DNA from 2 places in the Streptomyces sp. NPDC013187 genome. Region 1 is predicted to be linked to the other one. Evidence: riboswitches for the same ligand, from Rfam matches in the RefSeq annotation. Region 1 holds a riboswitch; the other holds the start of a gene.
What was found. Region 1 has a riboswitch for ZMP and ZTP ahead of ACFY5B_RS19295 (glycine hydroxymethyltransferase). Riboswitches for the same ligand answer to the same signal wherever they lie in the genome.
Positions count from the first base shown of each region.

Region 2: linked by a shared signal. The riboswitch ahead of ACFY5B_RS23545 (bifunctional 5,10-methylenetetrahydrofolate dehydrogenase/5,10-methenyltetrahydrofolate cyclohydrolase) and the one ahead of ACFY5B_RS19295 (glycine hydroxymethyltransferase) in region 1 are both predicted to bind ZMP and ZTP.

Region 1 covers NZ_JBIBAF010000008.1:325,240-329,413, forward strand. Annotated here, with positions in the region: gene ACFY5B_RS19290 (glutathionylspermidine synthase family protein) at 1-1,166, shown strand, start outside; ZMP/ZTP riboswitch at 1,287-1,373, shown strand; gene ACFY5B_RS19295 (glycine hydroxymethyltransferase) at 1,407-2,855, shown strand; gene ACFY5B_RS19300 (hypothetical protein) at 3,014-3,754, opposite strand; gene trpS (tryptophan--tRNA ligase) at 3,919-4,174, shown strand, end outside.
Region 2 covers NZ_JBIBAF010000010.1:378,226-382,399, forward strand. Annotated here, with positions in the region: gene ACFY5B_RS23535 (ABC transporter ATP-binding protein) at 1-1,018, shown strand, start outside; gene ACFY5B_RS23540 (nuclear transport factor 2 family protein) at 1,360-1,722, shown strand; ZMP/ZTP riboswitch at 1,752-1,836, shown strand; gene ACFY5B_RS23545 (bifunctional 5,10-methylenetetrahydrofolate dehydrogenase/5,10-methenyltetrahydrofolate cyclohydrolase) at 1,859-2,716, shown strand; gene ACFY5B_RS23550 (CU044_5270 family protein) at 2,717-3,757, opposite strand; gene ACFY5B_RS23555 (RNA polymerase sigma factor) at 3,750-4,174, opposite strand, start outside.

The DNA.
Region 1 (4,174 bases):
TGGAGCCCCGCCCCGGCTGGCAGCAGACCGTCGAGGAACAGGGCCTGATCTACCCCCTGACCCGCTACCCCGACGACTCCCTGCGCCCCTACTGGGACGAGAGCGCGTACTACGTCTTCTCGCTGGAGGAGATCGAGGCCCTGGAGGAGGTCGTCGAGGACCTCCACCGCATGTGCCTGGCGGCGGCCGACCACATCGTCACCGAGGACCGCTTCGCCGACCTCGGCATCACCGACCCCCGGGTGGCCCGCACGGTCGCCGAGGCCTGGCAGCGCCGAGCCGAACTCCCCTCCGTCTACGGCCGCTTCGACCTCCGCTACAACGGCACCGGCCCGGCCAAGCTCCTGGAGTACAACGCCGACACCCCCACCTCGCTGGTCGAGGCCGCGTCCCCCCAGTGGTTCTGGATGGAGGACCGCTTCCCCGGCGCGGACCAGTGGAACTCCCTGCACGAACGCCTCATCGACGCGTGGCGGAAGCAGGCCGCCCTCCTCCCGCCCGGCAGCCCCCTGTACTTCGCGTACTCCTCCGCCGACGAACTCGGCGAGGACATGATGACGGTCGCCTATCTCAAGGAGACGGCCGAGCAGGCGGGCATGGCCACCGACTGGATCGCCATGGAGGAGATCGGCTGGGACCGCCTCTCCGGCCGCTTCGTCGACAACCGCCTCCGCTTCATCCGCAGCATCTTCAAGCTCTACCCGTGGGAGTGGCTCACCACCGACCGCTTCGCGGACCACGTCCTGGACACCCTCGACAACGGCGGCGGCACCGGCTCCACCCTGTGGATAGAGCCGGCCTGGAAGATGCTCCTCAGCAACAAGGCGCTCCTGGCGATCCTCTGGGAGCTGTACCCCGACCACCCGAACCTGCTCCCCGCCTACCTGGACGGCCCCCGCGCCCTGTCCACCGAGGGCTGGGTGGCCAAGCCCCTCCTGGGCCGAGAGGGCGCGGGCGTCACGATCCACGACCCCGGATCCACCCCCACCGTCCGCGACGAGCCCTGCTGCTACCAGCAACTGGCCCCCCTCCCCGACTTCGACGGCAACCGCGTGGTCCTGGGCGCCTGGGTAGTGGAGAACGAGTCGGCGGGCCTGGGCATCCGCGAGTCGTCGGGCCTGATCACCGACGAGTACGCCCGCTTCCTGCCGCACGTGATCTTGTAAACGGAGCTCAGGGGAACGCACCCAGGGGCGCGGGGAACTGCGCGACAAGCCACGACGCGCCCGCACTCGGCAACGCTCACCAACCCGGCAGACGCCCCCCGGGCCCACCCGGTAGGCTGATCCCCGGGCCGTGACTGGCGCGCTGGGATGGGACCAACCATCGGGGAGCGGCCCGAGCAGAGAGAGCCGTGCGCCTGGGCCGTACCGTGAACGCTGAACGCAACGTCCGGAGGTCCACACATGTCAGCCGAGCCCCTCTCCACCGCTTCCACCGCCTACCGCGCCGCCCTCGACGTGATCCGCGCCGTCGAACCCCGCGTGGCGGACGCCATCGGCCAGGAGGTCGCCGACCAGCGCGAGATGCTCAAGCTGATCGCGTCGGAGAACTACGCCTCCCCGGCCACGCTGCTGGCGATGGGCAACTGGTTCAGCGACAAGTACGCCGAGGGCACCATCGGCCGCCGCTTCTACGCCGGCTGCCGCAACGTCGACACCGTCGAGTCCCTCGCCGCCGAGCACGCCAAGGAGCTCTTCGGCGCCCGCCACGCCTATGTCCAGCCGCACTCCGGCATCGACGCCAACCTGGTCGCCTTCTGGGCCGTCCTCGGCGCCCGCGTCGAGGTGCCCTTCCTGGAGAAGACCGGCGTCCGCCAGATCAACGACCTCACGGACGCCGACTGGGCCGAGCTCCGTCAGGCCTTCGGCAACCAGCGCATGCTCGGCATGTCCCTGGACGCGGGCGGCCACCTCACCCACGGCTTCCGCCCGAACATCTCCGGCAAGATGTTCGACCAGCGCTCCTACGGCACCGACCCCGCCACGGGGCTCATCGACTACGAGGCGCTGCGCACCTCCGCCCGCGAGTTCAAGCCGCTGATCATCGTCGCCGGCTACTCCGCGTACCCCCGTCTGGTGAACTTCCGGATCATGCGGGAGATCGCCGACGAGGTCGGCGCGACGCTCATGGTGGACATGGCGCACTTCGCCGGCCTGGTCGCGGGCAAGGTCCTCACCGGCGACTTCGACCCGGTCCCGCACGCCCAGATCGTGACGACCACCACCCACAAGTCGCTGCGCGGCCCCCGGGGCGGCATGGTGCTGTGCGACGACTCGCTGAAGGACCAGGTCGACCGCGGCTGCCCGATGGTCCTCGGCGGGCCGCTCCCGCACGTCATGGCCGCCAAGGCGGTCGCTCTCGCGGAGGCCCGCCAGGAGTCCTTCCGCGACTACGCCCAGCGCATCGTCGACAACTCCCGCGCGCTCGCCGAGGGCCTGATGCGTCGCGGCGCGACCCTGGTGACCGGCGGCACGGACAACCACCTGAACCTGATCGACGTCGCCTCCTCCTACGGCCTCACCGGCCGCCAGGCCGAGGCGGCCCTGCTGGAGTCGGGCATCGTCACCAACCGCAACGCCATCCCCGCCGACCCGAACGGCGCCTGGTACACCTCCGGCATCCGTATCGGCACGCCCGCGCTGACCACGCGCGGCCTGGGCACCGCCGAGATGGACGAGGTCGCCGGCCTCATCGACCGCGTCCTCACCACCACGGAGCCGGGCACGACCAAGTCGGGCGCCCCCTCCAAGGCGGCCCACGTCCTGGACGCGAAGATCGCCGACGAGATCTCCCGCCGCGCCACCGACCTCGTGGCCGGTTTCCCGCTGTACCCGGAGATCGACCTGGGCTGACGCCCGCGACCCGTCACCTGTCCAGGCCCGGGCTGAGGAGGGCGACCCGTCACCCGTCCAGGCCCGGGCTGAGGCGGGCGACCCGTCACCTGTCCAGGCCCGGGCTGACGCGGGCGACCCGTCACCCGGTCCAGGGCCGGGCTGACGCCCGCGGCCCGTCAGTCGTCCAGGTCGATCAGCACCTGACGCGGCTCCTCCCGCGGCGGTCCGGCTTCCCGCCGGGCCGCCGCGCGGCGTATCAGCAGGGTGCCGCCGGCACCGGCCGCGAGCCCCAGCGCCCCTGCCGCCACCACCCAGCGGACACCCCGCACCGGCCCGTCCGGGTCCGCGGCGTCGGCCGTGCTCGCCACGGGCCCGCCCTCCAGGTCACCCAGCAGCCGGGTCCGGTCCAGCCGGTCGAAGAGCGACCGCGACGCCCGGTGCCAGCGGATGTCGTCGTCCTCCACGGCGGGCGCCGGATCCGAGCGCACCCAGGGTGTGCCGTCCTCGGCCACCACCAGCTGGTCCTGCTGCTCGACGGCCACGTCCCCGCCCGGCGGCCGGTTCGTGCTCGGCCAGCCGCCGACCCCGGACAGCCCCCAGACCACCGTCAGCCTCACCTGCGGAAAGTTCCCCGCCGTCCACTCCTCCGGCACCCGCTCCGTCCCCCTGAAAGTGGGCTCGAGCAGCTGCCACAGCCGGGCGAAGGCCGGCTGTCCCGAGCGCACCGCCGTCGTCCGTCCCGTGCCCCCCGCGACGACCATCGCCACGTCCGGGACGTCCCGCGGCCGCACCGGGAGGGCCACGGCGGACGTGACCGCCACACACCCCGCCAGCGCGCCCGCCACCGCCACCGCGACCACTCGCCGCACCACCCCGCCCCGGCCCCGCACTCTCCCCGCCCGGCCCCGTGCCCGCATCGGTCCCCCTCCCCGTCCGTACCGCGTCCGCACCGCGCCGGACACGGCAAGGGCCGCGCCCCTCCCGTGCCCCACACCCTTGTTACACCGCCGGGGCCGAACGGGATTGCGTCTGTTTCCGGCCGGTTCCGGATCGGCCCCCGGGACCTGAGAGAATGGTGAACATGGCCTCTGACCGACCTCGCGTGCTCTCCGGGATCCAGCCCACCGCCGGCTCGTTCCACCTCGGCAACTACCTCGGCGCCGTCCGCCAGTGGGTGGCCCTGCAGGAGACCCACGACGCGTTCTACATGGTCGTCGACCTGCACGCGATCACCATCCCGCAGGACCCGAAGGACCTGCGCGCGAACACCCGCCTGGCCGCGGCCCAGCTCCTCGCGGCGGGTCTCGACCCGGATCGCTGCACGCTCTTCGTGCAGA
Region 2 (4,174 bases), on a different contig from region 1:
CGCCGCGGGCAACACGGCGGGGCTCGCCATGCAGATCGCCTTCATCACGGTGCTCGCCGTGGGCGGCGCACGGGTCGCGACCGGCACGGTGGACGTGGGCACGCTGGTCGCGTTCCTGCTGTACGTCTTCTACCTGATGTCGCCGATACAGCAGGTCGTCGGCGCCATCACCCAGTACCAGACGGGCGCCGCGGCCCTCACCCGCATCGAGGAGGCCCTGCGCCTGCCCGCCGAACCGGCCGCCGAGGCCGCCCCGCTGCCCTCCCCCGGCGCCGAGCCCGCCGCCCTCGACTTCGACGACGTCCGCTTCCGCTACGCCGACGACCTGCCCCACGTCCATCACGGAGTGACCTTCACCGTGCCCGCGCAGGGCATGACGGCGTTCGTCGGCCCGTCCGGCGCCGGCAAGACCACCGTCTTCTCGCTGATCGAGCGGTTCTACGACCCCGAGTCCGGCGTCATCACCCTGGACGGACGGGACCTGAACGACTGGGAGCTGCCCCGGCTGCGTGCCGCGATCGGCTATGTGGAGCAGGACGCGCCGGTCCTGTCGGGCTCCTTGCGCGACAACCTGCTGCTGGGCAACCCCGAGGCCGACGAGGACGCCCTCGCGCGGGTGCTGAAGACGACCCGTCTCGACGGCTTGGTGGCCCGGCTGCCCGGCGGCCTCGACACGCTCGTAGGGCACCGCGGCACCAAGCTGTCCGGCGGTGAGCGCCAGCGCGTCGCCATCGCCCGCGCGCTGCTGCGCCGCCCCCGGCTGCTGCTGCTCGACGAGGCGACCTCGCAGCTGGACGCGGTGAACGAGGCGGCGCTGCGCGACACCGTCGCGGACGTGGCCCGGACGACCACGGTCCTCGTCGTGGCGCACCGGCTGTCCACGGTGACGATGGCCGACCGGATCGTGGTGATGGACGCGGGCCGGGTCCGGGCCGTCGGCACCCACCGTGAGCTCGTGACGGCCGATCCGCTCTACGCGGAGCTGGCGGCGACGCAGTTCCTGGCCGCCGCGGACTGAGCCGGGCATGCGTGAGGGCCGCCCGGTTCCGGGCGGCCCGCGGCGTGCGCCGCCGTCAGCGGACGTTCGGCTCGCTTCCGCGTCGGCCGCGTTCGCCATCGGCGCGGCGAGGCCGGTGACCCCGGCGGCGAGACCAACGGCGGCGACGACACGTCGTGTTGAGATCATGCCTGTCGCAAGGCGCACGGGTCCCGGGCGGACCCCGGCGGGCGGCATCGCTCACCCGTCAGGCCCAGTGTTCCGGTTGCGCTTGCCGAGCCCGCCGGGCGGGAGGAGGCTCGACAGGAGAGGCCTTTCGCGGCCCGCGTCCGGCGGGCCGCGGCCCTTCGAAGGAGGTCATCATGGGAACCGCGGCAGACCCAGCCTTCGACCGGGACACCTTGCGCCAAGGCGTGGAAGGGGATCCGGACATCCTGCTCTCCCTGTACGCCGACGATGCGGAGCTGCGCATCGTGGACCGCACGACCCAGCCCAGCCACCCCAAGGTCCTGCACGGCCGGGAGGAGATCGGCCGGATGCTGGAGGACGTCTACAGCCGCGACATGTCGCACAAGCTGGAGCGGTGCGTCATCCAGGGCGACGAGGCCGCCTACAGCGAGAGCTGCCAGTACGCGGACGGGGTGCGCGTCCTGTCCGAGTCCATGATCGGGCTGCGCGACGGCAAGATCGCCGAGCAGACACTGGTCCAGGCCTGGGACGAGTAGCAGGAGCGTCACCGTGCTCCGTTAGGGTGGGGCCGGGCCGTGACTGGCGCTGAGGTGGAGCACCACCGGGGAGCGGCCCCGCGGAGGTCGATGCCGTGCGCCTGGGCGAAGCAGTTCACCAGCCCAGGAGTGGATCATGTCGCAGGCACGGCTCATGGACGGCACCGCACTCGCCCGGCGCATCATCGGGGAAACCGGCGAGCGCGCGGCCGGACTCACCGAACGGACGGGCACCGCGCCCTGTCTCGCGACGGTGCTCGTCGGTGAGGACCCCGCGTCCGTCACGTACGTCCGGATGAAGCAGAACCGCTGCCGCACGGCGGGCATCACCTCGCGACACGTGGCGCTGCCCGCCGCCACGACCACCGGCGAACTCGTGGGCACGATCGAGGAGCTCTCCGCCGACCCGGGGGTGCACGGCATCCTGCTTCAGCACCCGGTGGGCGACCACATCGACGAGCGGGCCGCGTTCGAGGCGATAGCGCCCGGGAAGGACGTAGACGGCGTCACCTTCGCCTCCTTCGCGACCATGAGCTTCGGGCTGCCCGGTTTCGTGTCGTGCACGCCCGGCGGGATCATGCGGCTGCTCGACGCGTACGGCGTCGACCCGGCGGGCAAGCGGGCCGTGGTCGTGGGCCGCAGCGCGATCCTCGGCAAGCCCGTCGGCATGCTGCTGCTCGCCCGGGACGCGACGGTCACTTACTGCCACTCGCGCACGCAGGACCTGTCGGCGGCCGTGCGCGAGGCCGACATCGTGGTGGCCGCGGTGGGCCGGCCCCGCATCGTCCGCGGCCAGGACATCAAGCCCGGCGCCGTGGTGATCGACGCCGGATACAACGCCGGGAACGTCGGCGACGTCGACTTCGACTCCGCCGTGGAGCGGGCCTCCCTGATCACACCGGTGCCGGGCGGGGTCGGGCCGATGACCATCGCCACGCTGCTGGAGCAGACCGTGGAGGCCGCCGCCCGGCAACTCGGTGTCGCCGGGGTGTGATCAGCGCATCCAGGCGCTGTACGACATGACGTCGCCCTTCTCGACGCCGAACGCGGGCTCCGGTGCGGTGAGGGTGCTCTCCAGCCCGAGGACGGCGCCGGTGGCCGGGTCCATGATCAGCATGCGGCGGACACCGCCGGTGTCGTTCACGTAGGCCTGGCCGCGCCGGCCCAGCCGGTCGGTCACCCGGCCGACCGGCCGCAGTCCCTCGGCGCCGGCCAGGAGCCGGGCGAGCGCCGCGCTCTCCCGTGCGCCGAGGGTCCAGTGGTCGAGCAGCGTGGCCATGGCGTCGAGCAGCTCGGGCGTGGTCAGCGGGGTGTCGGTGTACTGAGCCTCCATCAGGTAGGCGCGCAGCCGGGCCGGGTCGCGGGGCGGGGGTGACATGGGCGGGGCGTCGCTCCAGCTCGGCGGGTAGGTCCGGTCGAGGAGGACGTGGCCGTCGTCGACGAGGTGCGATTCGCCGCCCGCGTCCGAGAGGACCGGGCGGCCCGGGTGCCTCGGGTCCGTGGCCACGACGAGTTCGGTGTGGCTGTCGTCGGCCCGCCAGCGCACGATGCGCTCTTCGGGCAGGGTGATCGGGGGCTTGTCGTCGGACATGCCCAGACTCCAGGACTGCACGTGCGTGCCTTTGCGCAGGCGGGGCGCGTCAGGGGTCTCAGCCACGGCTGCCGCCCGCTCGGCCATGCGGCGCAGGGGCACGGGCGTGGAGCCGGTCTCGACCACCAGCGGTCGGGGCGCGGCGACCGCGGGCGGGGTGCCCGGTCCGCTCAGCACGAGGGTGAGGGTCAGGGCGGCGACGACGGCGGTGGCGACCACACCCCAGGCCAGCCGGAGCCGCCGGGGTCCCGGGAGCAGCAGGTCGCGCAGGCGGCCGGAGAGCAGACCTCGGTCTCCTGGGCGAGTGGGAAGCCCGTTCCCCGGATCGCGCAGCAGTTGTTCGAGCCGGCGCTCGGCGTTGTGGTCCAGGGGGCCGTCGCCGAAGTGTGGGCCGTCGGGCGGTGCGGGGTCGGCGCCGCGCAGCAGTTCGAGTTCGTCAGCCATGGCCGTGTTCCTTCGGGGCGGTCATGCAGGAGTGCTCGGCGATCGGTGGTCCGGGACGCATGCGGTCGATCTCGGCTCTGAGGCGGCGCCGGGCCCGGTGCAGCCGCATGGACGCGGCCCGGTTGCCGCAGCCGAGGACGACGGCGACCTCGTCGATGCCGAGTTGCTCCCAGGCCGTCAGCCGCAGCACCTCCTGGTCGGCGGCGGAGAGCCGGGCGAGTGCCTCGTGCACCCAGCCGCCGGGCGTGTCGGCGTCGGGGCCCGCCGCGATGTGCCGGCCGTGGGCGGTGTCGTCGTTGCCGAGCCGGTCGACGAGACGGCGGCGGCGTCCGTGGCCGCGTACCGCGTTGGCCAGGCAGTTGCGTGCCACGCCGTACAGCCAGGGCAGCGCGGCGGCCGGGAGGTCGGCCCGGCGCC